2 regions of the Arthrobacter sp. P4_F11 genome follow, and region 2 is predicted to be linked to the other one. Evidence: predicted binding sites of a transcription regulator. Region 2 holds the regulator's gene; the other holds the start of a gene.
What was found. The regulator HspR, encoded in region 2, represses chaperone genes until heat shock. The targets are predictions, from matches to a motif close to AAGTTGAGTCNNNNNGACTCAACTT.

Region 1: clpB (ATP-dependent chaperone ClpB) is a predicted target of HspR. The motif match lies at 2,708-2,732, and genes of this name have one in related genera.

The regions. Positions count from the first base shown of each region.
Region 1 is NZ_JBFUJK010000008.1:145,889-160,520, reverse strand. It holds gene AC1DRO_RS11280 (MFS transporter) at 1-1,109, opposite strand, end outside; gene AC1DRO_RS11275 (LacI family DNA-binding transcriptional regulator) at 1,277-2,335, opposite strand; gene clpB (ATP-dependent chaperone ClpB) at 2,765-5,434, shown strand; gene AC1DRO_RS11265 (septum formation family protein) at 5,451-6,221, opposite strand; gene AC1DRO_RS11260 (DUF3073 domain-containing protein) at 6,515-6,748, shown strand; gene AC1DRO_RS11255 (VOC family protein) at 7,020-7,802, shown strand; gene purM (phosphoribosylformylglycinamidine cyclo-ligase) at 7,854-9,023, opposite strand; gene purF (amidophosphoribosyltransferase) at 9,020-10,699, opposite strand; gene AC1DRO_RS11240 (hypothetical protein) at 10,764-11,147, opposite strand; gene AC1DRO_RS11235 (class I SAM-dependent methyltransferase) at 11,237-12,085, shown strand; gene bcp (thioredoxin-dependent thiol peroxidase) at 12,135-12,614, opposite strand; gene AC1DRO_RS11225 (serine hydrolase) at 12,879-13,775, shown strand; gene AC1DRO_RS11220 (peroxiredoxin) at 13,827-14,324, opposite strand; gene AC1DRO_RS11215 (winged helix-turn-helix domain-containing protein) at 14,369-14,632, opposite strand, start outside.
Region 2 is NZ_JBFUJK010000019.1:84,455-99,086, forward strand. It holds gene AC1DRO_RS18680 (MarR family winged helix-turn-helix transcriptional regulator) at 1-511, opposite strand, end outside; gene AC1DRO_RS18685 (MMPL family transporter) at 738-2,972, shown strand; gene AC1DRO_RS18690 (NAD-dependent epimerase/dehydratase family protein) at 3,012-3,974, opposite strand; gene AC1DRO_RS18695 (TetR/AcrR family transcriptional regulator) at 4,098-4,895, shown strand; gene AC1DRO_RS18700 (hypothetical protein) at 4,987-5,463, shown strand; gene dnaK (molecular chaperone DnaK) at 5,804-7,666, shown strand; gene AC1DRO_RS18710 (nucleotide exchange factor GrpE) at 7,669-8,340, shown strand; gene AC1DRO_RS18715 (DnaJ C-terminal domain-containing protein) at 8,654-9,637, shown strand; gene AC1DRO_RS18720 (heat shock protein transcriptional repressor HspR) at 9,653-10,075, shown strand; gene AC1DRO_RS18725 (hypothetical protein) at 10,633-11,031, shown strand; gene AC1DRO_RS18730 (elongation factor G-like protein EF-G2) at 11,123-13,285, shown strand; gene AC1DRO_RS18735 (aldehyde dehydrogenase family protein) at 13,307-14,632, opposite strand, start outside.

The DNA of each region.
Region 1 (14,632 bases), on a different contig from region 2:
GCGCCGCTGAGGCGGGTGGCCGGGTAGGTGAAGAGGATCGGCTGCAGGGCGAAGAAATTGAAGGCGGCGAGGCAGAAGCCGATCATGCCCAGCAGCGGCCCGCCGACGGCGCCGAGGGCGAAGCCGGCGACGATGCCGGTCATGGTGCCGGTGACCAGCATCCGGGAGCGGCGGCCGTCGGTGGCGAAACGGGGGACCAGCAGGGCGCCCGCCGCGGAGAAGATCCACGGGATGGCCGTCAGCAGGCCGATCTGCAGCGGGCTGAGCTTGCCGTACGTGCCGATGATGGAGGGCAGGAAGTAGGACAGGGCGTAGACGGCGATCTGGTGGGTGAAGTAGACGCCGACGACGAGGAGGATCTGCTTGTCCTTGAGAACATCGCGGAGCAGGTGGTTGCCGGAGGCCGCGGCGCCGGCGGTCTCCTCGGCGGCGATGCGGGCCTCGAGATCGGCGGCTTCCTCGGCGGTGAGGAACGTCGCCATGCTGGGGCGGTCCGGGAGCTTCTTCCAGACGACGTAGGCGAGGACGCAGGCCGGGAGTCCTTCGACGAGGAACATCCACTGCCAGCCGTGCAGGCCGCCGAGCCCGTCAAAGGTCAGAAGCAGCCCGCCCAGCGGGGCCCCGACAATGTTGGCGATGGAGACGCCGAGCAGGAACATTCCGTTGGCCTTGGCGCGGTCCTTGACCACGAACCATTGCGTCAGGAAGTACATGACGCCCGGGAAGAGTCCGGCCTCGGCCACGCCTAGCAGCATCCGCATGATGTAGAAGGACCATTCGCCCTGGACGAAGGCCATGCCGGCGGAGATGATGCCCCAGGTGATCATGATCCGCATGATCCAGAACCGGGCGCCGACCTTGTGCATGATCAGGTTGGACGGGATTTCGGACAGGGCGTAGGTCAGGAAGAACAGCCCGGCGCCGATGCCGTACGCGGTGGCCGAGATGCCGAGGTCGATCTCCAGCCGGTCCTTGGCCATACCGATGTTGGTGCGGTCCAGGAAGGCCATGATGTAGGCGCCGATCAGCAGCGGCATGACGCGGCGTAAGATCACGCCATTGATTTCCTGTGGCGTGCGCATCTTCTTTGTTGCGGATACAACTGACATGGGTCGGGGTCCTTGGCTCGTTGGGGGGATAGGTGGTCAGGGCGGGCATGCGGAAAGGGCATACGGGAGGTAGGCGGCCGCGGCGGTGCGCGCGGCGCGTGGTTCGTCAGAGTCGCGGGAACGGGTAGGGCTGGCCGCGGACGGGCCGGCCCGCGTGTGGCGCGGCCTCAGCTGTCAGGGGGCGTGCAGCCGCACGTCCGCCCGACGTGCAGGCGGTGCCGGCACACTTTCGAGGTGTAGGTGGCGGACGGGGAATCGATGCGTTTGAGCAGCATGGCGAACGCCTCGTTGGCCATTTCCTGCTGCGGTTGGACAATGCTGGTCAGGTTGATCAGCCCGGAGCGGCTGTGCGGCAGCCCGTCACAGCCGGCGACGGCGACGTCGTCCGGGATGCGCAGGCCGCGCGACAACGCGTATTCCATGACGCCGATGGCAAGCTCGTCGCTGCCGCAGACCACGGCCTGCGGCGGCGTTCCGGCCGAGAAGAGCCGCTCCGCCGCCAGCCGGCCGCCCTCGTTGTTGACCCTGGTGCTGATCTTCCGGTCACCGCTGATCGTGATGCCCGCCGCGGCGGCTGTGCGGACAAACGCCTGTTCGCGGGCCAGGGAGGCCGTTGAGAACCGGGGGCCGATCACTGTGGCGATTTCGGTGAAGCCGTGGCTGAGCATGTGCTGCATCAGCGTGGTGGCTGCCGCGTCGTCGTCGATCCCGACGAAATCCGAGTCGAGGAAGTCCGCCCTGCGGGACAGGCACACGTAGGGGATGCGGGCCGCCCTCAGCGTGCGGAGCGCGGTGGCGTCGTCCCGGAGCGAGGCGGCCAGGATGATGCCATCGACGTTGCGGTGCGCGAGTGTCGAGGTGACCTGGGCGAGCACCTCCGGATCGTCCTGGGTAGTGGCGACGAACACTTCGTAGCCGGACTCCGCCGCGGCCGTAATGACGCCCTGCGCCCAGCGCGGAAACATCGGATTGATGATGTTCGGCAGGATCAGCCCGATGACCCGGGTCCGCTGCGGGTCGGTTGACTGCGACGGCTTACGGGGCCTGAAGCCGAGCTCGTTCGCCACGTGGATGATGTGGCGCCGGGTCTCGGGCGAGACGCCGCCTTTGCCGTTGAGGACGTAGGAAACCGCAGCCGAGGAAACCCCTGCAGCGCGGGCCACGGCAGCGGCCGAAACCGGCGGTACGGGGCCGTCGACGGTGGCGCTTATGGCGTGTTCGTGCATGTCCGGCCCTCCTTCGCGTCGGTTCGTTTTGCTGTGACCCCAGTTACAGTAAGGAGCCCGCCGATCGTTAAGCAACGTTAAGTCATTCACGCGGGCCGCGCAGGCTAAGGGCCGCCGGGCATGCTCATTGTTCACGCCCGGCCCGAGGGGACATGCCCAATGTTCGTGCCCGAGCCGGGGGGACATGTCCAGCCGTGGACCCGGGCGCTGGGCATGGTGGGGCTATGTCCACTCTTCGGGCGCGCTGGAGGGCATGTCCCGCGGCGGGGGCGCGCGAGGGTGTGCTGCGGGGGCGTCCGGGTGGCCGCGGGCGGCCGGCCCTAGACAGGCGTTTCGCTGTCGGCAAACATGGAGCCAGCCTCCCTCATTTCAAACTTGAGCGATGTAGACTCAACTTTGATATCAGGACCATTCCGGAAGGAGCCCTCGTTGGACGCCAAATTCACCACCAAGAGCCAGGAGGCCCTCGCTGCGGCCTCCATGAACGCCTCGACTGCGGGCAACCCGCAGCTCGAGCCCGCTCACTTGCTCAAGGCCCTCATGGACCAGCGGGAGGGCGTCGCCGTCGCGCTGCTCCGCGCCACCGGCGCCGACCCGGACGCCGTCAGTGTCCAGGCGAGCACCGCCATCAAGGCCCTTCCGTCGACCTCCGGGAGCAGCGTGCAGCAGGCGCAGTTGTCCCGGGCAGGGCTGCAGGCGATCAAGAATGCCCAGAACGAGGCCGAGCGCCTTGGCGACACCTTTGTCTCCGCAGAAATCCTGCTGCTGGGGCTTGCGGCCGGGAGCGACGGCGTCGGGAGGCTTCTGCGCGAGGCCGGCGCCTCGCACGAGGCACTGCTGGCCGCCCTGCCGGGCTTCCGAGGCGGCCGCAAGGTGGACAACGCTGACCCCGAAAACTCCTTCCAGGCGCTGGAGAAGTACGGCACCGACCTGACTGCGATTGCCCGCTCGGGCAAGCTGGACCCTGTGATTGGCCGCGATGCCGAAATCCGGCGGATCATCCAGGTCCTGAGCCGCCGCACCAAGAACAACCCCGTCATCATCGGCGAGCCCGGCGTGGGCAAGACCGCCGTCGTCGAAGGACTTGCCCAGCGGATCGTGGCGGGCGACGTCCCCGAAAGCCTGCGCGGCAAGACGCTGATCGCCCTGGACCTCGCCTCGATGGTGGCCGGGGCGAAGTACCGCGGCGAATTCGAGGAGCGGCTCAAGGCTGTCCTGGAAGAGATCAAGAACTCTGAGGGGCAGATCGTCACGTTCATTGACGAGCTCCACACGGTGGTGGGTGCCGGCGCCACCGGGGACAGCTCCATGGATGCCGGCAACATGCTCAAGCCCATGCTGGCCCGCGGCGAGTTGCGCCTCATCGGTGCGACCACGCTGGACGAGTACCGGGAGAACATCGAGAAGGACCCCGCCCTGGAACGCCGCTTCCAGCAGGTCTTTGTCGGGGAGCCCAGCGTGGAGGACACCATCGGCATTTTGCGCGGTCTCAAGGAGCGCTACGAGGCGCACCACAAGGTTGCCATCGCCGACTCCGCCCTGGTTGCCGCCGCCACGCTCTCCAATCGGTACATCTCCGGCCGGCAGCTGCCGGACAAGGCGATCGACCTCGTGGACGAGGCCGCGTCCCGGCTGCGCATGGAGATCGATTCCTACCCGGAGGAGATTGACCAGCTGCGCCGCTCCGTGGACCGCCTGACCATGGAGGAGTTAGCCCTCGCAAAAGAGAAGGACCCTGCCTCCGTGGAGCGGCTGGCTACACTCCGCGCGGACAAGGCGGACAAGAATGAAGAACTGGCCGCGCTGAACGCCCGCTGGGAAGCCGAGAAGGCCGGCCTCAACAGAGTGGGAGACCTGAAGGCCAAGCTGGACGAACTCCGCTCGGCAGCGCAAAAGGCCCAGCGCGAAAGCGATTGGGAGACCGCGTCGAGGATCGAGTATGGCGATATTCCTGCCCTTGAGCGGGAACTCAATGTGGCCGCCGAAGCGGAGTCGGCCCGGGTGGCCGGCGGCGGGGCCAAGCAGGATCTCATGGTGGCCGACGAGGTCACCGCCGACGACATCGCCGAGGTGATTTCGGCCTGGACCGGCATCCCCGCGGGGCGCATGCTCCAGGGCGAAAGCCAGAAGCTGCTGAACATGGAGCACGTGCTGGGCGAGCGGCTGATCGGCCAGACGAAAGCCGTCGCCGTGGTCTCCGACGCCGTGCGCCGCGCCCGCGCCGGGATCAGCGACCCCAACCGGCCCACCGGCTCCTTCCTGTTCCTCGGCCCCACCGGCGTCGGCAAGACCGAACTCGCCAAGTCCCTCGCGGACTTCCTGTTCGACGACGAGCGCGCGATGGTGCGGATCGACATGTCCGAATATTCGGAGAAGCACTCCGTCGCCCGGCTCGTCGGGGCGCCTCCCGGGTACGTCGGCTACGAGGAGGGCGGCCAGCTTACCGAGGCCGTGCGGCGGCGCCCGTACTCCGTGCTGCTGCTCGACGAAGTGGAAAAGGCCCACCCGGAGGTCTTCGACATCCTCCTGCAGGTACTCGACGACGGCCGGCTCACCGACGGGCAGGGCCGCACCGTGGACTTCCGCAACGTGATCCTGGTGCTCACCTCGAACCTGGGCAGCCAGTTCCTCGTGGACCCCAACCTCGACGCCGCGGCCAAGAAGAACGCCGTCATGGCCACGGTCAACGCTTCTTTCAAGCCGGAGTTCCTCAACCGGCTCGATGAAGTCGTGCTGTTCGATCCGCTGAGCGTGGAGGAGCTCTCCCGGATCGTGGAACTGCAGGTCAAGGAGCTGGGCGAGCGGCTCAAGGGCCGCCGGCTGAACCTCGAAGTTACCGAGGGTGCCCGCGCCTGGCTGGCCGTATCCGGCTTCGATCCCGCGTACGGCGCGCGGCCGCTGCGCCGTCTGGTGCAGCGCGAGATCGGCGACCGGCTGGCAAAGGCCATCCTGACCGGCGAAATCGCCGACGGCGACACCGTCCTGGTGGACACCGCGCCGGACCTGATGGAACTCACCATGGGCGGGCTGGGGGACAGGGAGCTGACCAGCGGCGGCGCGGCCACGGGCACCGGGCTCTCGGTCCGGCGCAAGGAGTAGGCGCCGCCGGGCAAGCCTAGGGAAGCAGGGACTCCTTGATGACGTTTCCGCCGTTCGTCGCGGCGTAGCAGTCGACCCGCCGGTCGCCCATCTCCCAGCTGCGCGGGCTCGGGTAGGCCAGCTTGTAGCTCAGGTCGTAGTCGCCGGCCTTTGCCGTGAGCGGAGCCGCCTTGCAGGCATCGCGTGCCTTCTGCTTGAGCTGGTCCCGGCCCGGGTACGAGTCATCTGGCCCGTATTTTTCCACGGCGACCAACTGCGCCGAGTGGCCGGTGGCGCAGTCCACGACGGTGGACTGTTGCGCATCCGGGTCGAAGTCCTTGAAGCAGTCCCGCAGCTGGAAGTCCAGGGGGCTGACGCCTTCCAGTGGCAACGCCCCGCGGCTGGCGGGGGCGGACGCCGACGAAGCGGCGGGGGCCGGGCTGTCGTTTTCCGGGGAGGCCTGGCCGCTGCCGGCAAATGCGGCCACAGCCCACCAGACCAGAAGCGCAAGCACCACGAGGACGGCCGCGGCCACGCCGAGCCGCTTTGGCCCCTGCCGGCGGATCCGGCGGACCAGGGGGCGTGCCCGCCGTGAGAGAGCCTTCTTGGTGCGTGAGAGCGCTTTCCTGGCGCCGGCGAACGCGGTGCCGGCAAGGACCGGGCGCGCGGGTTTCGCCGCTACGGGTGCCGCCGCAGGATTCGTGGGCCGCCCACGGTCGGCTGTGATGACGGGCAGGGCGGACGTCGGCGGCCTCGAGGGCGGCGGCGGGATAGTCCCGGCGTCGTTCCTTGGATTCTCTTCGGTCACTGAGAAATTCACCACTTCCGTGCGTCTTTGCCGAGGCTGGAAGCCCGGCGTAGCGGCCCTTTTCTGGGCGCACATCACGAAACTCTATCGAAGATGCGCGGCACCGCGCATGCGCCAGTGGCAGCGCCCGCCGTTGCGGGAGGCGCCACACTGTCCACAGGGGGCGGGCCGGCGAGCAGTTGGCGCCGAAAGCATGTAATCTAGGTGTACGACAAATTGACCAAACATTCCGGGGCCTCACCGATCGCCAAAAGGTGACCACCTCCGGTCCAAGTACAAAAGGGGGTCACGCCATGGGGCGCGGCCGTCAAAAGGCAAAAGCTACCAAGCAGGCTCGGGACATCAAGTACTACTCCCCGAACACTGACTATTCGGCCCTTCAGCGCGAGCTCACGGGCCCGGGAAGTCGTGCCACGAGCCACTTCGCGGATGACCCGGTTGAACCGGATTATTCAGCGTATGTGGATAAGTACGCGGACGATGTGGAAGACGACGACGACGAGGTTGATTCCCGTCGCATAGGTTAGTCGGCGCTTCCTTCCGGCAGTTTTCTCTGGGGGATCCATCCGGCACCGCGGTGCCAGCCAAAGATTTTCGGGCCGCCGGCCACACCTGTAACAGGCGTGGCCGGCGGCCTTTCTTGTGCCCGCAGCCGTCCCTATCCGGGCCGGCCGGCTGGCTGGCTGGCCCGCGCTGCGCCGCGGATGAGCCGGCGCAGTTGTCACCGGCGGGGCGCCGGGCTAGGTTGTTCGTGCCGGATTTTCCCGGACGCCACACCGATGCCCCGGAAGGACTGCCATGACCATGCGCAAAGGATTCGCCGAGGGCGAGCTCTGCTGGACGGACCTCCAGACCCCCGACGTGGAGACGGCGAAGGCCTTTTACTCGGAGGTCTTCGGCTGGCGGTTTGAAGACCTGCCCACTCCGGACGGACGCAGCTACGCGAAAGCCTTCCTGGGCGACGACCTGGTTACCGTGCTCGCGCCGCAGAACCCCCGGCAGGAAGCCGCGGCCGAACCGGGCCGGTGGAACGTGTACTTCGCGGTCGACGACGCGCGGGACCTGGCCACCGAACTGGCCCATTCCCCCGGGCACCTTGAATTCGGCCCCGAGGAGATCGGTGACACCGGCGTCATGGTCTTCTTCGCCCCGCCCGGCGGCGGAACCACCGGGGCATGGCAGGCCGGCAGCCACATCGGGGCCGGCCGGAGCCAGGAGGCGGGCACCTTGGCCTGGGCCGAACTGCTCACGCCGGAGCCGCAGGCCGCCGTCGGCTTCTTCCAACAGCTCTTCGGGCACGACGTCACCGAATACCCCCAGGACGACGGCGGCACCTACACCACGCTCATGGTGGGCGGCGCCGAGGTGGCCGGCATCGCCCGGGTCCCCGGCGACGCGCAGGACACGCTCGAGCCGGGGTGGCAGGTCTACTTCGGCGTCTCCGACGTCGCGGCGGCGGTGCAGGCTGCGGTGGCCGCGGGCGGCGTCGTGCTGATCGAACCGGACGAGATCGAGGAAGCCGGCACCATCGCCACCCTCAAGGATCCCCAGGGCGGCGTCTTCAGCCTGCTCGAGGTCTAGGACCGATAAAACACGTCGAGTGCGGGAGCACTCGACGTGGGTCGGGCCCGTTTAGGCGTAGGCGTTGACCAGCCGGACGGCGCCGCCGTCGACGCCCTTGGCGCCCTGGACGTAATTCGGGCCGGTTTTGAGGACCGCATCCGAGTTCTGCTCGACGGTGCCCATGATCCAGGACGGCAGGCCGCGGTCGTTGAGCCGGTTCACGGCCGCGTCGGCCGCTTCCGGCGAAACAATGGCGACCATGCCCACGCCCAGGTTCAGGGTGCGCTCGAGGTCGGCCAGCGGGACGTTGCCGAGCTCGGAAACCAGCTTGAAGATGGCCGGGAGCTCCCAGGTGGAGCGGTCGACGGTGGCCAGCAGGCCCTGCGGGAGGACGCGGGCGAGGTTGGCTGCGAGGCCGCCGCCGGTCACGTGGCTGAAGCCGTGGACGGCCTTGCCGCCCGCGGAGCCGTTCACCGGGAAGGTGCGGGCGAGGTCCAGGCAGTCCGCGGCGTAGACGCGGGTGGGCTCGAGGAGCTCCTCGCCCAGGGTGCGGCCGAGCTCGGAGACCTGGCGGTCCAGGGCCCAGCCGGCGTGGTTGATGACGCGGCGGACCAAGGAGTAGCCGTTGGAGTGCAGGCCGGAGGAGGCCATGCCGATCACCACGTCGCCGGCGCGGACGCGGTCCGGGCCGAGCAGCTGGTCGGCCTCGACGACGCCGGTGGCGGCCCCGGCGACGTCGTACTCGTGCTCCCCGAGCAGGCCGGGGTGTTCGGCGGTTTCGCCGCCCACCAGGGCGGTGCCGGCGACCGAGCAGGCGGCCGCGATGCCGCGGACGATGTCGGCGATGCGCTCCGGGACCACCTTGCCGCAGGCGATGTAGTCGGTCATGTACAGCGGTTCTGCGCCCACGACGACGATGTCGTCCACCACCATGCCGACGAGGTCGTAGCCGATGGTGTCGTGGATGTCCATGGCCTGGGCGATTGCCACCTTGGTGCCGACGCCGTCCGTGGAGGTGGCCAGCAGCGGGCGCCTGTAGGTCAGCAGCCGGGAGACGTCGTAGAGGCCCGCGAACCCGCCGACGCCGCCGATCACCGAGGCGTTGTGGGTTGCCTTGACGGCGTCCTTCATGAGTTCGACGGCGCGGTCTCCCGCTTCGACGTCGACGCCGGCGGAGGCGTAGGTGATGCCGGCGTTCTGGGCGGCGTTCATGTCAGCGGCCGGGGAGGCGGAAGTCATACTGGCTCTTTCTTGTCGGCTGTGGTGACGCGGTCGGCATCGGTGAGCAGTTCTTCGAATTCGGAGTCCGGCCCCGGATCGCAGCCGGTGGCGCCGGCCTTCTCGGCCGGATCGTCGGAGATCGACGTGCCGGGTTCGGCGTCGGACGCTGCGGAGGCCGCGGGCGCCGCGCCGGAAGCAGCCGTGCCGGCGGCGGGCGGGAGGCCGCCGAGGTCGGTGCGTTCGAGCAGGTTCTTGCCGAGCTTGTCCGCGCCGGGCAGCTCGATCGGGTACTTGCCGGTGAAGCAGGCGGTGCAGAGACGCTCGCGCGGCTGGCGGGTGGCGTCGATCATGCCGTCTTCGGAAATGTAGGCGAGCGAGTCGGCGCCGATGGCCTGGGTGATCTCGTCGATGGTGGCGCCGTTGGCGATCAGTTCCGCCCGGGAGGCGAAGTCGATGCCATAGAAGCAGGGCCACTTGACCGGCGGGGAGGAAATCTTGATGTGGACGCTTGCGGCGCCCGCCTCCCGGAGCATCCGCACGATGGCGCGCTGGGTGTTGCCTCGGACGATCGAGTCGTCCACCACCACAACACGCTTGCCGCGGATCACGGATTCTAGGGCGTTGAGCTTGAGCCGGATGCCGAGCTGGCGCAGCGTCTGCGAGGGCTGGATGAACGTGCGGCCCACGTAGGAGTTCTTGACGAAGCCGTGCGCGAAGGGGATGCCGGATTCCTCGGCGTAGCCGACCGCCGCGGGCGTGCCGGATTCCGGTACGGGGATGACGATGTCCGCTTCCTGGGTGTTTTCGCGGGCCAGTTGGCGGCCCATTTCGACGCGGGATTCGTACACCGAGCGGCCCGCAATGGAGGCGTCCGGGCGGGCGAGGTAGACGTATTCGAAAACGCAGCCGGCCGGCGTCGCCTCGGCGAAGCGCTGCGAGCGGACGCCGTCCTCGTCGATCGCGATGAACTCGCCGGGTTCGATTTCACGGATGAAGCTGGCGCCGACGGTGGCGAGGGCGGACTGCTCGGAGGCAACCACCCAGCCGCGTTCAAGCCGGCCCAGGCACAGCGGGCGGATCCCGTAGGTGTCGCGGGCCGCGTAGAGGGTGCCCTCATCCATGAAGACGAAGCAGAAGCCGCCCTTGATCTTGGGCAGCAGCTCCATGGCCGTCTGCTCCAGGGACTTGCCCTCTTCGCCCTCCAGGAGCGCGGTCACCAGCGCGGTGTCCGAGGTGTTGCCCTGCTTCATCTCGCCGCTGAGGTTTCCGCCGTTGCGGTCCTCGATCATCGCCTTGAGCTCGGCCGTGTTGGTCAGGTTGCCGTTGTGGGCCAGGGCCACGGTGCCCGTGGACGTCGCGCCCAGGGTGGGCTGGGCGTTGGCCCAGTGGCTCGCACCGGTAGTGGAATAGCGGCAGTGGCCGACGGCCAGGTGCCCGGTCAGGGTGTTCAGCGTGGTCTCGTCGAAGACCTGGGAAACGAGGCCCATGTCCTTGTAGACGTTGATCCGCTTGCCGTCGCTGGTTGCTATGCCAGCCGACTCCTGACCGCGGTGCTGCAGTGCATACAGCCCGTAGTAGGTGAGTTTTGCTACTTCTTCACCGGGTGCCCAGACCCCAAAGACGCCGCATGCGTCCTGAGGGCCTTTTTCGCCTGGGAGAAGATCATGAGAAAGTTTTCCATCGCCGCGTGCCACTGGTCGATTATCTCACGATGTGCGCTAAGACTTTTCCGGCGGCCGGTTTATGACCTGACGCCCTTCAGCGGAGGTTCCCGCCGCGGCCCTCGTCGTCGTCGGCGTCCGGTGCGGATTCGACGACGGCGTGCTCGGCGCGGCGGACGCTCCGGCGGTCCAGGACCAGGGCGATCGCGGCACCCACGATGACGCCGCCGGCCGCGCAGAGGACCATGAAGAAGCCGAAGACCGAGGAGCGGTCGAAGCTCGGGTCACCGGGCAGGGCGTAGGCGATGATGGCCGCGACGGCCACGCCCAGGAGCCCGCCCAGGATCAGGAAGGGAACATATTTCGGGGCCCGGCGGACGGTGACCTCGCGGCGCTCCGGAACGCCGCCCTGAACGTTGCCCTGTGCCGGTTCCCGCTGGGGGTCGTTGCCTGCTGCGCCGGGGGTTTCGTGGGGAGACATGCCGTTAAGCCTACTGCCCTTCGACTCATTGCCGCGGACCGCATCCCAGAGCAGACTAGGGCTAGGTACAGACGAGCTAAGGATCCGCCATGTTAGCCTCAGCCGACCGTGTTCGTGAGGAGCAGCGCTTGCTCTGGGATGAGTTCTCGGCGGGCTGGAAGAAATGGGACGCGGAACTGCTCGGCTGGCAGGCCCCGTTCGGCGACGCCCTCCGCCAGGAGCTCCGGCTCCGCCCCGACTCAGAGGTGCTGGACGTCGCGGCGGGCACGGGGGAGCCCGGCCTCAACGTGGCCGCGCAGGTGCCGGAAGGCCGTGTGGTCCTGACTGACATTTCGGCCGGAATGCTCCGGGTGGCAGAAGAGAAGGCATCGGCCCGGCGCCTGAACAACCTGGACTTTCAAGTGTGCGATTCGGCCGCCCTGCCGTTCCGCAACAACACGTTCGACGCCGTGTACAGCCACTTCGGTTTGATGTTCTTCCCCGTGATGTCCGCGGCCATGGCAGAGATGGCGCGCACCGCGAGGCCGGGCGCCCGGGTGGGCGCCGTCGTCTGGGGACGCGCGGCCGCAAACCCCTGGGCCAGCCTGATCCTGGGCACGATTGCCCGGCACCGGGAACTGCCCATTCCGCCCGCCGAGACCCCCGGGCTGTTCCGCTGCGCACCAGCCGGTTTCATGACCCGCATGTTCAAGGAGGCCGGGCTGGCCGAGGTGGCCGAGCACCAGGTCAGCACCGACCTGGTGCACGAATCCCCGGAGAGCTACTGGGAGTTCATGACCGACATCGCGACCACCGTGGCGATGGGCCTGGCCAAGGCGGACGCGGAGTCGCGGGCCCTGATCCGCTCGGATGTGTTCGCGCTGCTGGGCCGCTACGAGCACGACGGCGCGATCCGGCTCCGGTCCACCGCCACCGTGGTGGCGGGGACCAAGGTCTAGCCAGGCGGGCGGACCCGGACTGTTGGCGACGCTGCGGAGCGGTGCGTCGTCAGACGCCCAGTGCTTCCTTTAACGACGCCACGTGGCCCTGTGCCTTGACCTGGTACTGCGCCAGTTTGACCTTGCCCTCGGGGTCCAGCACCACGGTCGAGCGGACGATGCCCTCCGTGACCTCGCCGTGGACCAGCTTCTCGCCCCACGCGCCGTAGGCGAGGGCGACAGCGTGGTCCTCGTCGGCCAGGAGCGGGAAGGTCAGGGCGAAGTCGCCGGTGAAGTGGGCCAGGGCTTCGGGGGCGTCGGGGGAGATGCCCAGGACCTCGTAGCCGGAGCCCTGCAGAGACGCGAGGTTGTCGCGGAAATCGCACGCCTCGGTCGTGCAGCCCGGGGTCGCGGCCTGCGGGTAGAAGTACACAATGACGTTCTTGCCGCGGTAATCGGCCAGGGCAACCGGCTTGCCTTCGGCGTCCGGCAGGGTGAAATCCGGGGCCGGCGTGCCGGGCTGAAGCTTGACGGTCATGTTTGCGCTCATGATGATCCTTCGGGGAGGGGACAATGGGTCTGTGATGCACAACATCGTGGACCCAGGCTGTATTCCGCCGGCTGAGCCTGGCAAGGACCCGTCCGGGGCGGCTTTGGCAGGCTTGGGGCCAACAGCTTTTTCATAGCTCCGGCATAGCTGCCGTAGCTAGATTGAAGTCATTATGGAACAGCAAAATCCACAGCAGCGACGATTTGGATTCGGGCGCACTTCCGGCCGCGGGCGCGTCGAGTGACCGTCCGGCCACGGACCCTGATGGTTGCGGTCTGTGCAGCAGTGCTCGCGGTCGTCCTGGCAGCAGGTATCTATTCCTTTGCGCAAGCCCGCTTGACGGCGGCGAATCCCACGACGACGTCGGTCGCGCCGTCTGCCGCGACGACGGCTGAGGCCGGTGCTTCGCCGTCAGCCAGTCTCAATGCTGCGGTCCAGGCATCCGGCCCGGCGTCGAGCGCGGTGGACGCGGCCCTGGACGCGCGCATCCAGGCCATTCTCGCTGCCAACAGCCAGTACCAGATCGGCGTGGCGCTGGTCGGCCTCTCCCAGGGCGCCGGTAGCGCGGACGTCCACGAATACGGTGTCCGGGAGAAATTCGTGGCCGCGAGCACAGCCAAAGTCCTGGCCGCGGCGGCCTACTACCACTTGGTCGAAACCGGGGCGGCCAGCCTCGATGACCCTTTGGGGAGCTACACCGCCGGCTTCCAGCTCCGGGAGATGATCCAGCAGAGCGACAATGACTCGTGGTCGCTGATCATGGACGCAGTGGGCCACGAGGAACTGACAGAGTACGCGGCGTCGCTGGGTGTGAGCTATGACCCGGAAACCAACACGCTGACACCTGCGGAAATGGCGACCATCGTCTCCCGCCTCTACTCCGGGACGCTCCTGAACGCCGACCACACCGCCGAGCTGTTGTCCTATATGCAGGACACCAACTACGAAACGCTCATTCCCGCCGCCGTTCCGGACGGGATCGCGGTCTTCCACAAGTACGGGCTCCTGGGCGGTGAACTGCACGACGCCGGCATCCTCGCCCGGGACGGCACCGCATACGCGCTGGTGATCTACACCAAGGGCCACGACCTGAGCGACGTCCCGGAACGCACTGAAGTGATCCATCAGCTGACGCAGGCGGTGGCGGACGTCCTCTTCTAGGCCGTTTGCAGCCCGCGCATGTCCGGGTCCGCCCGCATGGTGTCCGAGCCCCTAAATGCCGAGCTCCTCCCGCAGCGCCCGCACGTGGCCCTGCGGACTGACGTGGTATTGCGCCAGGACCACGTTGCCATCGGGACCGACAACCACGGTGGACCGGACCGTGCCTTCGCGGACCTCGCCGTCCATCAGCTTCTCGCCCCAGGCGCCGTACGCGAGGGCCACAGCGTGGTCTTCGTCCGCGAGCAGGGGGAACGTGAGCGCATGTTCCGCGGCAAAGGCGGACAGGGCCTCCCGGGCGTCGGGTGAGATGCCAAGGACCTCGAAGCCTGCGCCGTGGAGGGCAGCGAGGCTGTCTCGGAAGTCGCAGGCCTCGGTGGTGCACCCGGGAGTGGCTGCGCGGGGGTAGAAGTAGATGATGACGTTTTTGCCGCGATAATCGGCCAGGGAGATCCGGCGGCCCGCAGCATCTGGCAGCGTGAACCCGGGTGCTGGATCTTCGCTGTGCAGCTTAGTGATGGCGTGCAGCTTGGTGGTCACGGTGGATTGCATGCAGTTCCTTCGATCGAGGGTCGGGATGGTTGTGGCAGCGGAGCTCAGATGCTGTATTCCGCTGGTCCGCGGACCGTCGCCCGCGGACCGGGGACGAAGCGGTAGCCGCCGCTGCGGACGGTGACGACGGCGTGCCGGCAGCCCTTGAGTTTCCGGCGCAACCGTCCGACGTACACGTCGATGGACCGGGTTGCCGCGCCCGGGGTGTCGAACGCGTCGAGGCAAAGCTGCAGCTCCTGCCGGCTTACCGTGCGGGAGCAGTTCTGCACGAGACATCTCAGAAGCGTGAACTCCAGATCCGTCAGGGG
Region 2 (14,632 bases):
CAGTGGCATCGATCATGGAGTTCATGAACCGGGTGACGATCTCCAGTTCCTCCGGCGTGAAGTTCGCCATGGCTGCACCCATGTGGCGGGCCAGCGGCAGGAACATTGCGCCGCCGTCCCGGTAGGCCTTGGGCGTCATGCGCAGCTGCACCTGGCGGCGGTCCGCGCCCTCGCGCTCACGGACCACGTGGCCGGAACTGTGGAGCCGGTCGATCAGTGCGGTGGTGGCCGGGGAGCTGAGGTTCAGCTCTTTCCTCAGCACCCCTGGAGTGACAATCTGGTCCCGCGCCGCGTGCCGCATGATGACGGCGAGGGCGTTGAGGTCCGTGCGGTGCATGTCATTGCGGCCGCCGGCGGAGTCCACATAGCGGTTGGCTTCGAGGGTGAATTCCTGCAGGAGCCGGACGAGGGGCGGCGGACCGGCGGCTTCGGGCGGGACTGTGTTCCTGGGCGAGGCCGCGTCTTCGGATAGGCCTGCGTTTTCGGATAGGCCCGGGGATTCGGCTGACACGGCGGACCTCCTTCGTCCCTTGATCCTGCCCCCGCGGTCTGACCGCGGCAGGTCGGCGCTGTCGACGGCGCCTTCGGGAGTCTACTGCAGGGTCTGCGCAGCGGCCTGACGCAGGCTGTCTCTATTCTCCTCCGGTGCCCCGGCCAATGGGTTATCTCTATGATGGAGATAGTCTACTATGGAGTTGATCTCTGCTCCCACTCCGAGGCGCACCCTGGAAGGAAACATGAAAACGACTTCGTCCGCGGCGACCCGTGTCCCGTTCTGGCTGCGCTGGCTGGTCCCCGCAGTGCTCGTCCTGGCCTGGCTGGCCATCGCCGGCGTCGGCGGCCCTACATTCGGCCGCCTGAGCGAGGTGTCATCCAATGACCAGGCATCGTTCCTTCCCGCCGGAGCCGAGGCCACCGAGGCCGCGGACTGGCAGGCCAAGTTCAGGGACTCCAAGGAGATCCCGGCAGTGATCGTGGTTGAGAGTGACTCCGCTTTCACTCCGGACCAGCTCCGCGAGACCGCGGCCCTCAAAGGCAAGCTGGAGGCCCTGCAAGCCGGGAGTACGGTGATCGGTCCCATCCCCTCCGAGGACGCCAAGGCAGTCCAGTTCGTGGTGCCCATTGCTTCCTCGGCGGAAGTGAAAACGGTGGTCAAAGAACTGCGCAACGAGGTCCGGGCGTCCGCGCCGGCCGGAATGCAGACCTTCGTCACCGGACCGGCCGGGCTCACCGCGGACCTTGTGAGTGCCTTTGCCGGCATTGACGGCATCCTGCTGCTCGTGGCCCTGGGCGCCGTGTTCCTGATCCTGCTGATTGTCTACCGCTCCCTGCTGCTGCCCGTCATGGTGCTGTTCACCTCGGTCTTCGCGCTGTGCGCCGCGATCCTGCTGGTGTTCGGCATGGCCAAGGCCGGCTGGATCCAGTTGAACGGCCAGAGCCAGGGCATCCTGTCCATCCTGGTGATCGGCGCAGCCACCGACTACGCACTGCTGTATGTGGCCCGGTTCCGCGAAGCCCTGACCCACACCACCAACCGGACGGCCGCCGCCGTCACCGCATGGAAGGCGGCCTGGGAACCGATCCTGGCCTCCGGCGCTACGGTAATCATCGCGCTGCTCTGCCTGCTGTTCTCCGACCTCAACTCCAACAAGGCCCTCGGCCCGGTGGCGGCGGCGGGCATCCTCTGCGCGCTCTTCGCCGCCCTGACCCTGCTGCCGGCCCTGATGGCACTGCTGGGCCGGGCCGCGTTCTGGCCGTTCCGGCCCAAGCTGCTCCCGGAAACCGATCGGGAACCGGAACTGGTCACCGGCCTCGAGGGCCAGAAGGGACTCTGGCGGGCCACCGGTTCGCTCGTATCCCGCCGGCCGCGCACGGTCTGGGTCGCCTCGGTGCTGCTGCTCCTGGTAGCCGCTACCGGCCTCCTGCAGCTTAAAGCCAACGGCGTCGCCCAGACCGACGTCATCCTCACCGCCTCCAATGCCGTCGACGGGCAGGATGCCCTGGGCCGGCACTTCGACGCCGGGTCCGGCAGCCCTGCGGTGATCGTGGCCGACGAGGCAAACGCCCAGGACGTTCTGGCGAAGCTGCAGACCAGCGACGGCGTCGGAGACGCCTATCTGCTGGCCGAAGGCGGCGCCCCGGTCATCACCGGCGCCCCGGGCGCGCCGGCTGCCCCCGCAATCAGGGACGGGAAGGTCCTGATCAACGCGACGCTGAACCACGCCGCGGACTCCGCTGAGGCCGAAAACGCCGTGGTGTCGCTCCGCCAGGACCTGAAGAAGATAGACAGCGGTGTGCTGGTCGGCGGTGTGACGGCCACGGCGCTGGATACCAACACCACTGCCCAGCGCGACCTCGTCACCATCATCCCGGTGGTCTTGGGCGTCATCCTGGTCATTCTCATGCTGCTGCTGCGCTCGGTGCTCGCGCCGGTCCTGCTGGTCGCCTCCGTGGTCCTGTCCTATGCCGCGGCGATGGGCGTCTCCGCCTTCGTGTTCAACAATGTCTTCGGCTTCCCGGGCGCGGACGCGACGGTGCCCCTGTTCGGCTTCGTCTTCCTCGTGGCACTGGGCGTCGACTACAACATCTTCCTGATGAGCCGGGTCCGGGAAGAATCCCTCAAGCACGGCACCCGAGCCGGCATCCTGCGCGGCCTCGTAGTGACAGGCGGGGTCATCACCTCTGCCGGGGTGGTCCTGGCGGCCACCTTCGCGGCCCTCGGCGTCATCCCGATCATGTTCCTGGTCCAGCTCGCCTTCATCGTCGCGTTCGGCGTCCTGCTGGACACGGTGCTGGTCCGCTCGCTGCTGGTGCCCGCGCTGGCCTACGACATCGGCCCGCGGCTTTGGTGGCCCGGCAAGCCCGGCCGGCCCGGGCGCGGGGCCGCTGCCCGCGATGGCGCCCGGGTCACGCTGTCCGCCGAAAATCCGAAGGCAGATCCGGCTGAAAACGAGGAGGCCGGGGTCCGCTAGGCGGAACCGAAGACCGCAGCCGCCGTCACTGTCCGCCAGTCACCGCCCGCCGTCCCTCCACCAGGCGACGGTGGCGGCGGCTGCCTCGTCCAGCGGGGTCGGTGTCAGACCCAGGGCAGCCTGGCTCGCCATGGAATCCATGACGAAGGGGTGCTCGAACTGGTACAGGGTCTCGGCCAGGTCCCGCATATCCGGAGAAAACACTCCCATTGCCCTCACCGCCCACCCGGGAACTCCGGTAACACGCGGTGCCCGGGCGCCGGCCGCCTTGGCGAATGCCCCCGCGATCTCGCGCTGGGTCAGTGCAGGTCCGGTGGGCGCATGCCATACCCGGTTCCACACCTGAGGCCTGTCAGCCGCCGCAATCATGGCGGCTGCGAGGTCCGGAACGTACGTGAAGGAATGCGGCTGGTCCGCCCGCCCGATCACCTGCATTGGCTTGCCGGCCGCGACGGGCCGGACCATGCGCTCGCCGGCGTGCGAGTTGCGGACCCGCGGCCCGAAGAAATCGCCGGCCACCATGCTCACGGTGGTGGTGGGGGAGGCCGCCCGGGCTGCGAGCAGTGCGGTCCGGACTCCGCGCTTGCCGCCCTGCGCCTGCCGGGGGCTGTCCTCGGTCATGATGTTTTCCGGGGTGCTGTAGGAGTACAGGCTTTCCGGGAAGACCACGACGGCGCCCGCTGCGCCCGCCGCAGCGAACACATTCAGCTCGGCGGCCGGGAGTTCCCTGGCCCACACCTCGGCGTTGTACCGCGAGCCGTGGATGCAGTGAAAAACGGCCGCGGCGCCCTGGAAGGCCTCGCCGAGCCGGGCGGGCTCGGACACGTCGATCGACACTCGTTCCACCAGCGGGTGGGCGGGTCCGCTGCCGGACCTTGTCAGGAGGCGCACCCGGTGTCCCGCCGCTGCCAACTGTTCGGCGACGGTCCAGCCCACCGGGCCGGCCCCTGTGACGACGTGGAGCCTGGACGGTTGGTGCCCGGAGGCTGCAGGTTGGGACATTCCGATCTCCTTTTCAATAACGAGAGCAGTGCTCTCCCATTCAGGATGCGACACCGTTGCCGGCAAGTCAAGAGCGGTGCTCACATTTGTTGACAGTGCTCTTGGATGTGGAATGCTGGACTCATGCCAGAGGACAGGATTGCGGGCGCGACAGACGCCGGCGTTGCGGCCGGCCCGGCCGGAGCGGCCCCGGCGGCGGTGCGGCTGCGCACCCCGCGCGAGCGTGCCCGCGCCCAGACGGTGGCCGATATCGTCCGCCTGGGCCGGGAGCATCTGGCGCTGCACGGGGCCGCCGCGCTGTCCCTCCGTGCCGTGGCCCGTGATCTCGGGGTCGTCTCTTCGGCGGTCTACCGCTACGTGGAGAGCCGCGAGGAACTGCTGACCCTTCTGCTGATTGATGCGTACAACGAACTTGGCGATGCGGTGGATGCCGCCGTCGGGGCCGTGCCGGAGGAAGACTTCGGCGGGCGCTTCGCGGCGCTGGGCGGCGCGGTGCGGGACTGGGCGGTGCGCGAGCCATCGCGCTACGCCCTGCTCTTTGGCAGTCCGGTGCCCGGTTACCAGGCCCCGGCGGAGCGGACCACCGGCCCCGGGACGAGGGTGATTACGGCCCTCATTGGAATCCTCGACGGCGCCTTCCGGGCCGGGCGGCTCGCCGCGACCGGCCGGCAGGGTCCTGCCATGGCCGCCGGGCTGGCGGGGGACCTGGCGAAAATCCGCGCCGAGTTCGGCCTGGCGGTGCCGGATGACCTCCTGGCCCGCGGCGCACTGGCCTGGACCTCACTCTTCGGCGCCGTCAGTTTCGAGGTTTTCGGCCAGTACGGCCCAGGCACGTTCACTGCCCGGGAGGAGCTCTTCGGCCACCACCTCGCGGTGCTGGCCGACGTCGCGGGCCTGCCGGCGGCCGGCACTGCCAGGTAAACCAGGTTCCCCTGTTGCCCTGCCGTGGCGCTCGATAGACTGCCCCTGCGCCCGCACGGGCGCGCCAGATGCGTCCAGGAAGGATCCATCCATGTCTGAAGAGACCAGGCCTGAAGAGAACAGGCCTGCAGAGAACACGCCTGAAGAGAATGTCCCCGGAGAAGCGGCGGCGCGGAACGTCGATGCCGGTCCCGCGGAAGTTGAGGTAGAGGCCGCAGCACCTGAGGGGCAATACGTTGAGGGCGACTACGGCTCCGCCGGCACGGCCGGCCAGGTCCCGCCCACCGCCGTCGAGGGGGAGTACGCGGCGGGGGACTATGGCGAGGCCGGTGTGGCCGGAGCCGCCGTCGTCGGCGACGTGGAAGGCGACTATCCCGAGGGCGACTACGGCGAGGGCGGGGTCTCAGGTGAGCCCGCCGGCGTCGCCGGTGAGTCGGCCGGCGTCGCCGAGGAAGGTGAATACCCCGAAGGCGACTACGGCAGCGCCGGTACGTCCCGTCCCGAGCGATCCGCCCCGCCGGCAACGGGAGAGCCTGCCGACGGCGACGCCGCTCGGGGCGACAACTAGCGGGACCAAAAGCTGGCGGGACCAGCCGGCGCGGGCGCCGGCTGGTCCCCTCGCCAGGTCTGCGCCCCTGCGCCCAGCGTGCAGGTTCGCGCAGGGCGAAACGCCGCCCGGGACGCGCCGGAAGGGCTGGATTGAGGGGAATTTAGGCGGCGAGGAGTTGCCTCGGGCGGGACGGGTAAGCAGGGTTGAGTCGACTTCGCTCAACTTTAAATTGACTTATGTCCCCCTCTGGGTAAAGTTGAGTGTAGATCGCTCAATAACGGTCGGACCCACTGCGGTTAGAGCCACTGCGGGTCCGCGGCCATCTCCGCAAGATTCCTAGGAAGTAAGGAAACAATCCATGTCACGTGCAGTAGGTATTGACCTCGGAACCACTAACTCCGTCGTCTCCGTTCTCGAAGGTGGCGAGCCCACCGTCATTGCCAACGCCGAGGGTGGCCGCACCACGCCGTCGGTTGTTGCCTTCTCCAAGTCCGGAGAGGTCCTGGTCGGCGAGATCGCCAAGCGCCAGGCCGTCAACAACATTGACCGCACCATCGCGTCCGTCAAGCGCCACATGGGCACTGACTGGACCGTCGCCATTGACGACAAGAAGTACACGGCGCAGGAAATTTCCGCCCGTATCCTCATGAAGCTTAAGAACGACGCCGAGTCCTACCTCGGTGAAAAGGTCACCGACGCCGTCGTCACCGTGCCGGCCTACTTTAACGACGCCCAGCGCCAGGCCACCAAGGAGGCCGGAGAAATCGCCGGCCTGAACGTCCTGCGCATCGTCAACGAGCCCACTGCGGCCGCCCTGGCCTACGGCCTGGACAAGGGCAAGGAAGACGAACTCATCCTGGTCTTCGACCTCGGCGGCGGAACCTTCGACGTCTCCCTCCTGGAGGTCGGCAAGGATGAGGACAACTTCTCCACCATCCAGGTCCGCGCCACCGCCGGTGACAACCACCTCGGCGGCGACGACTGGGACCAGCGCGTCGTTGAATACCTGCTGAACCAGCTCAAGGTCAAGGGCATCGACCTCACGAAGGACAAGATTGCCCTGCAGCGTCTCCGCGAAGCCGCGGAGCAGGCCAAGAAGGAACTCTCCTCCTCCTCCAGCACCAACGTTTCCCTCCAGTACCTGTCCGTCACCCCCGACGGCCCGGTCCACCTGGACGAGCAGCTGACCCGCGCCAAGTTCCAGGACCTCACCAAGGACCTGCTGGACCGCACCAAGAAGCCGTTCCAGGACGTCATCAAGGAAGCCGGCATCAAGCTCTCCGAGATCGACCACATCGTGCTCGTCGGCGGCTCCACCCGCATGCCGGCCGTCTACGACCTCGTCAAGGAACTGGCCGGCGGCAAGGAGCCCAACAAGGGCGTCAACCCCGATGAGGTCGTCGCCGTCGGCGCCGCCCTGCAGGCCGGTGTTCTCAAGGGCGAGCGCAAGGACGTGCTGCTGATCGACGTCACCCCGTTGTCCCTGGGCATCGAAACCAAGGGCGGCATCATGACGCACCTGATCGAGCGCAACACCGCCATCCCGACCAAGCGGAGCGAAACCTTCACCACCGCGGATGACAACCAGCCGTCCGTGGCCATCCAGGTCTTCCAGGGCGAGCGTGAGTTCACCCGCGACAACAAGCCGCTGGGCACCTTCGAACTGACCGGTATCGCGCCGGCCCCCCGCGGCGTTCCGCAGGTCGAGGTCACCTTCGACATTGACGCCAACGGCATCGTGCACGTTTCGGCGAAGGACAAGGGCACCGGCAAGGAACAGTCCATGACCATCACCGGCGGCACCGCGCTGTCCAAGGAAGACATCGACCGCATGGTCCACGACGCCGAAGAGCACGCAGCCGAGGACAAGGCCCGCCGCGAGGCAACCGACACCCGCAACACGGCCGAGCAGCTCGCCTACTCCGTGGACAAGCTGATCGCTGACAACGCCGACAAGCTGCCCGAAGAGGTCAAGACCGAGGTCAAGGCCGACGTCGACGCCCTCAAGAAGGCCCTCGAAGGCACCGATGACGCCGCAGTGAAGACCGCGTTTGAGAAGCTGCAGGCTTCCCAGAGCAAGCTCGGCGAAGCCATCTATGCCCACGCCGGATCCCCCGACGGCGCCACCGGCGCGGAGGGTGCCCCCGCGGGCGAGCAGGCAGCCGGTTCCGATGAGGACATCGTCGACGCCGAAATCGTTGACGAAGACGAGAAGAAGTAATTATGCCGCACCACGGTAACGAAGAAGAGCACGGTTCTTCCGAGAGCCGGCGCGACGCGGAACAGCAGGAGAACGAGCCGCAGAAGCCGGTGATCCACGATAACCGCAAGGTTGATCCGAAGACCGGCCAGGCCCGCCACCCCGGCCAGGATCACGCCGCTGCCGCGGCAGACTCCGGGGACGCCCTGTCCCAGGCAGAGGACATCCTCAACAGTGTTGAGGTGCCCGCCGCGGAATCTGTAGCGCAGGGCGTTGACGCGGCCGCGGCGGAGGAGCTCAGGAATGACCTCCGCCGGCTGCAGGCCGAGTACGTCAACTACCGCAAGCGGGTCGAACGCGACCGGGCCGTGGCGGGGGAGATGGCCGTCATCGGCGTCCTGAACTCCCTGCTCCCGGTGCTGGACGACGTCGACGCCGCCCGCCAGCACGGCGACCTCGCGGACGGCCCCTTCGCCGCGATCGCCGCCAAACTGGAGGCTGCGCTGAAGACGTACGGACTGGTCCGCATCGATGAGACCGGCGTGGAGTTCGATCCGACCATCCACGAGGCCCTCATCCAGCAGCCTGGCACGGATATCGAAATCGATACCGTCAGCCAGGTGCTGCGCTCGGGCTACAAGTCCGGCGACCGTGTCCTCCGCGCGGCCCAGGTGATCGTGGCGGTACCGGCGTAGGTTGCGCCCACGCCTTCGCGGATAAGGGGGCCCCGCCCCTACGCGTGGTGGCAAAGTCCTTACGGACTTTGCCACCACGCTCCGGCAGGCCCGATGCCACTCCCGGGCCCCCTCATCCGCTCCGGCGTTCAGCGTTCGCGTCACCTAAGGTGAGATGATCACAAGCTCGGAGCGATGCATGGGCCCCGGGAGTGGCATCGGGCCTGTCGAAGCCGGGTGGCTTGGGATCGTAGATCCCGAGCCACCCGGCGAAGGGGCGGGGGCCCATGCATCGCGGAGAGTTCGTTAAGAACAGATTTGAAAGGAAACGCCATTGGCTAGCCAGGACTGGGTGGACAAGGACTTCTACAAGATCCTTGGTGTCGCCAAGGACGCTTCCGACGCCGACATCAAGAAGGCCTACCGCAAACTTGCCCGGCAGCACCACCCGGACACCAATGCGGGGAACGTCGCGTCGGAGAAGAAGTTCAAGGACATCTCCGAGGCCTATTCCGTGCTCTCGGATCCCGATGAGCGCCAGCAGTACGACGCCATCCGGGCCATGGGCGGCGGTGCACGCTTTGCCCCCGGCGGAAGCGGCGGGGCCGGCGGCGGAGCTGGCTTCGAGGACCTCTTCGGCGGGCTCTTTACCGGCGGCGGGGGCCGCCATTCGGGCGGTTACAGCACGGCCGGCGGCATTCCGCCCGAGTTCGCAGATCTCTTCGGCGGCGGCGGATTCGGCGGCGGGGGCCAGTCCTTCCAGCGGGCCCCGCAGAAGGGCTCGGACCGCACCGCGTCGACCTCGATCTCATTCGGCGGGTCCATCCGCGGCACCACGATCGGCCTGCGTGAACCGGACGGCGAGGTCATCGACGTCCGCATCCCGGCCGGCATCAAGGACGGACAAAAGGTCCGCGTCCGCGGCAAGGGGCAGTACGCGCCCGCCGGCAACGGCGACCTCATGGTCACCGTCTCGGTAAAGCCGCACGAATTCTACGTCCGCGACGGCGACAACCTCCGGATCCACGTCCCGGTCTCCTTCCCGGAGGCGGCCCTGGGCGCCGACATCGAGGTTCCGACGATCGACGGCGACACGGTCAAGGTCAGGGTTCCGGCAGGGACGCCCTCGGGCAGGACCCTGCGCGTCAAGGGCCGCGGCGTCAAGCACGCCAAAGCCACCGGCGACCTGCTGGTGACGATCGACGTCGCTGTTCCGCGGAAGCTGAACAAGGAAGCGGAGGAGGCCGTGAAGGCCTTCGCCACGGCCACCGCCAATGAGGACGTCCGCGCGGGCCTGACAGCCAAGGCCCGGCTCTAGGAACGGGATCCAGCCATGGCCATCGACTTCGACCAGCCGATCTTCGTCATCTCCGTTGCCGCGGAACTGGCGGACATGCACCCGCAGACGCTGCGCCAGTACGACCGGCTGGGCATCGTTTCGCCCAGCCGTGCCCCGGGCAAGTCGCGGCGTTACTCGCAGCGGGATGTGAACATGCTCCGCGAGGTCCAGCGGCTCTCCCAGGAGGGGGTCTCGCTCGAGGGCATCAAGCGGATCCTGCAGCTGGAGAACCAGGTGGCCGCCCTGCAGCGCCGGGTCGGCGAACTGACTGAGGAGCTGGGCCGGCGCCGCCAAGGGGCCGATTCGCGGATCTTCGCCGCAGGAACTGCCGGCGACGTCGTCAGCCTGGCCCGCGGCAAGCGTCCGCAGGCGCGGTCGCAGGCGCTGGTGGTGTGGCGGCCGAGGGGCATGGGCTAGGACTCATCGGCCAGGACACGCAGCTGTGCCCGGGACCAGTGGTCCCGGGCACAGCTGTTGTTGCGTCCTGTTGTTGCGTCCGGTGGGGGGCTGCCGTGGCCTACTTGCTGGCGGCGATGAGCTGGTCGACGGCGGCGCGTTCGCTGTTTCCCCAGGCTTCCCTGCTGAGCAGGGCGGCTTGGTGCCGGGCAGGTGTGCCGACCAGGAGCAACGGAGCAAGAAGTCTGTTTTTTGCCCGATCAGCCGGCCGGCGGGCTGTGGAGCGAATCCGCCGGGGCAAGTAGCGGCAGGAGCGAACCGAGTACACCGGAACGCAATCAGGTACCCGACCATCCGATAGTCGGGTACCTCATTTGCGTGACTTCATGCCCATTCCGCGCGTTGAATTGGAGTGTCAGAAAAGGCTGGCATGACACGCCTACAGCTCCTACGGGAAGCCCGGGCGCGGAGCCAGCGCAGGAGCAGCGTAGACGCCGGGGGCATCGCATGCATGATTCAACCGAGTATGATCCGTCCACTGCCGATTCTTCACGGCCAGCTTCTTTGACGGGCACGCCGTGAGCCCGGGGCTCCAGGCGGCCGTGCTGTTTGCCGGCTCCCTGCCGGGGCACATCCTGATGTCCCTGGGGCAGGCCCTGGTGGTCGTCTGCCTGTGCTTCGATTTCGTCCGCGCGGTCTCCGTGCCGCGATCCCGCAGCCGGTACGTCGCCAACACGTGGTTCCGGACACTTGCGCTGCCTTCCATCCTGGTCATGGCGGTCAGCGTGCTCCTCGATGCCGCCTCCGGCTCTTGGCCCGAGGTCGCGGCCGGAGTGTTCGTCCTGGTCGCTGTGATCTTCCGGTGGCACTATGGCAGCGACGAGGACAGCTGGTGGAAGGGCAAAGGCAAGGCCCTGGGCCGTTGGCTCCGGAACCGGGCAGCCTCCGGTTCCCTGGTTGCTCCGGCCACGGCCTGAAAAAGACCTTGCTGTCCGGGCGTCCCAGGGTGTCCAATCCTTAACACAAGGCCCTGCAGGGCACGAGTGGATGCGACGCCGGGAGGTTCTCATGCCGTCGAAAGGCGCCAAGACGCCGTCAAGGGGACCGGTCCGGGGTACGTCTGACCTCCGGCGGGCAGACGCCAACGGCGTCGCGCCGCCGGAACAGCCGGACAAGGTCCGCAATGTAGCACTCGTGGGGCATTCCGGTTCCGGAAAAACGATGCTCACCGAGGCACTGCTTGCCGCCACCGGAGCCATCACCCGCAAGGGCTCGATCGCCGAGGGCACTACGGTGAGCGACTCGGATCCTTCCGCCATCGCGCAGCAGCGCTCCGTGGCGCTCGCGGTGGTGCCGGTGATGGTGGGGGACATCAAGGTCAACCTGCTGGACACTCCGGGCTATACGGATTTCATCGGCGAGCTGAGGGCAGGGCTCCGGGCGGCGGATGCGGTGCTGTTCGTCGTCTCGGCCACCGACGATGTCGACGCAGCGACCACGGCGCTTTGGAGCGAGTGCCAGCGGCTCGGGATGCCGCGGGCCGTGGTCATCAGCCGCCTGGACCATCCGCGCGCGGATTTCGACGCCGCCATCGCCCGCTGCCGCCTGGCATTCGGCGACTCCATCCTTCCGCTCTACCTGCCGGTCCCCGCCGACGGTCCCGTCACCGGGCTGCTGGGACTGCTGACCGGCACGGTCTCCGACTACAGTGATGCGGAACCGGCGCCGGCCACCCGGGCCGCGACCGGCGTCGAACTCGCCGCCGCGGAGTCCGCACGGGGCGCGCTGATCGAAGGGATCATTGCCGAGAGCGAAGACGAGACGCTCATGGAGCGCTACCTCGGAGGCGAGGAAATCGCCCCCGACGTCCTGATCACCGATCTTGAGACGGCGGTGGCCCGCGGGTCCTTCCATCCGGTGCTGCCGGCCTCGGCGGAGTCCGGACTCGGCCTGTCGGAACTGCTCGAGGTCCTGGTGCGTGCGTTTCCGACGCCGGCGGAGCGCGGCGTCCCCGCAGCGACCGACCTCGACGGGGTGCCCGCCGGCGCGCTCGGCTGCGACCCCGACGGCCCGCTGCTCGGTGAAGTGGTCCGTACGACGATCGACCCGTTCCTTGGCCGCGTCTGCCTGGTGCGCGTCTTCTCCGGCGTGGTGCGGGAGGACGCCGCCATCCATGTGGGCGGCCGCGGAATGGCCGACCGCGGCCACGAGGACCACGACAGCGACGAGCGGGTCACCCACCTCTACTCGCCGCTGGGATCAGGACTGCGGCCAGTGCCGTTCTGCGTCGCGGGGGATATCTGCGCGCTGACCAAGCTGGGCACCGCCGAGACCGGCGACACGATTTCGGCCAAGGAGCTGCCGCTGCTGGTGGCCGCCTGGGACATGCCGGACCCGCTTATGCCGGTCGCCATCGAAGCCGCCACGCACGGCGACGAGGACGCCTTGGCCAGGAACCTGGGGAAGGTCACGGCCGGGGACCCGACGCTGCGGGTGGAACGCAACTCCGAAACCCACCAGCTGATCCTGTGGTGCATGGGCGAGGCGCACGCCGACGTCGTCCTGGGCAGGCTGCGGGACCTAGGGGTGAACCTGCAGAGCGTCCCGGTCATCACGCCGCTGCGGGAGACGTTTGCCGCGCCGGCCGCCGGGCACGGGCGCTACGTCAAACAATCCGGCGGCCACGGCCAGTACGCGGTGTGCGACATCGAGGTGGAACCACTCGACCGTGGCGGCGGGTTCGAGTTTGTCGACAAGACCGTTGGCGGCGTGATTCCCGGGCCGTTCATCACCTCGGTGGAAAAGGGCGTGCGGGCCCAGATGCAGAAAGGCGTCTCGGCCGGGTTCCCGGTCGTGGATATCAAGGTAACGCTGATCGGCGGCAAGACGCACAGCGTGGATTCCTCCGATGCTGCCTTCCAGGCGGCCGGGGCGCTGGCCCTCCGGGAGGCGGCCGGGGCAACCCGCATCCAGTTCCTGGAACCGGTCTCGTCCGTGACCATCAGCGTTTCGGAGGACCATGTGGGCGCCGTGATGAGCGACTTGTCCTCCCGGCGGGCACGCCTGACCGGAACCACCTCCGCCGGCGCCGACGGCACCGAGATCAGCGCCGAGGTGCCGGACCAGGAACTGTTGCGGTACGCGGTGGAGTTGCGGGCCCTGACCGCCGGCAGCGGCCGGTTCCGGCGCAGCTACCTGCGGCACGAACCAGTGCCGCAGGCGCTGCGCTGATGGCCCCTGCTAAGTGCAGCGTCAGCCGTTGATGACCTGCGGAACGCCGAGGGCCTTGAGGCCTTCGACACCGAATTCGAGTCCGTAGCCGGACTGCTTCGCGCCACCGAACGGGATGCGGGGGTCCACGGCGCCGTGCTTGTTGATCCAGACGGTGCCGGCCTCGAGCCGGGCCGCCACCTTGCGGGCTTCGGCGGGGTCGGAGGACCAGACCGAGGCGCCGAGGCCGACGTCGACGGCGTTGGCCATTACGATGGCCTCGTCCACGGTGCCGTAGCGGATGATCGGCAGGGCGGGGCCGAACTGCTCCTCCGCGACCAGCGGGTTGCTGTTGGCGATGTCCGCGACCAGGGTGGCGGGGTAGAAGTTCCCGGGCTGGTCGTTCTCCGGGTTGCCGCCGAGCAGGATCCTGGCGCCGGAGTCGCGGGCTGCCCCGACGAGGCCGGCGACGATGTCGAACTGCTGGCGGTTCTGCAGCGGGCCCAGGACGTTGGCCTCGTCGAGTCCGTTGCCCATGGGCATGGCCCGGGCGACGGTGGTGAGTTCCTCGCAGACGGCGTCATAGATGTCGGCGTGGACGTAGAGGCGCTTGAGCGCCGCGCAGGTCTGGCCGGTGTTGATGAAGGCGCCCCAGAACAGGCCCTCGGCGATCGCCTTCGGGTCGGCGTCGGGCAGGACAATGCCGGCGTCGTTGCCGCCGAGCTCCAGGGTGAGGCGTTTGACGGTGTCGGCGGAGGATTTGATGATGGCCTTGCCGGTGGCGGTGGAGCCGGTGAACATGATCTTGCCGATCGTGGGGTGTCCGGCCAGGGCCTCGCCCACGTCACGGCCGCCGGAGACCGCCGTGAGGAGGCCTTCGGGGAGTTCCTGGTTGAGGACTTCGACGAGGGCAAGGACGGACAGCGGGGTGTATTCGGACGGCTTGATGACGACGGCGTTGCCCATGCGCAGGGCTGGGGCGAGCTGCCAGACGGTGATCATCATGGGCCAGTTCCAGGGGCCGATCGCGCCGACGACGCCGATGGGCCGGTAGTGCAGTTCGGCGCGGGTTTCGCCGTCGTCCACCACGGTTTCGGGGTCCAGGGGCGTGCCGGCGGCGACGCGGAGCCAGGCGGCGCAGGCGCCGACCTCAAAGCGGGCGTTCGGGCCGTTCAGCGGTTTGCCCTGCTCGCGGGAGAGCAGGCGGGCGAGTTCCTCGGCGGAGCGTTCGACGGCGTCGGCGGCCTTGAGCAGCGCGGCGGACCGGGCGTCGTGGCCCAGTGCAGCCCAGGCCGGCTGCGCGGCGGCTGCGGCGGCGATGGCGGCTTCGAGGTCCTGAACGGTGTGGACCGGTGCTTCGCCGACCGG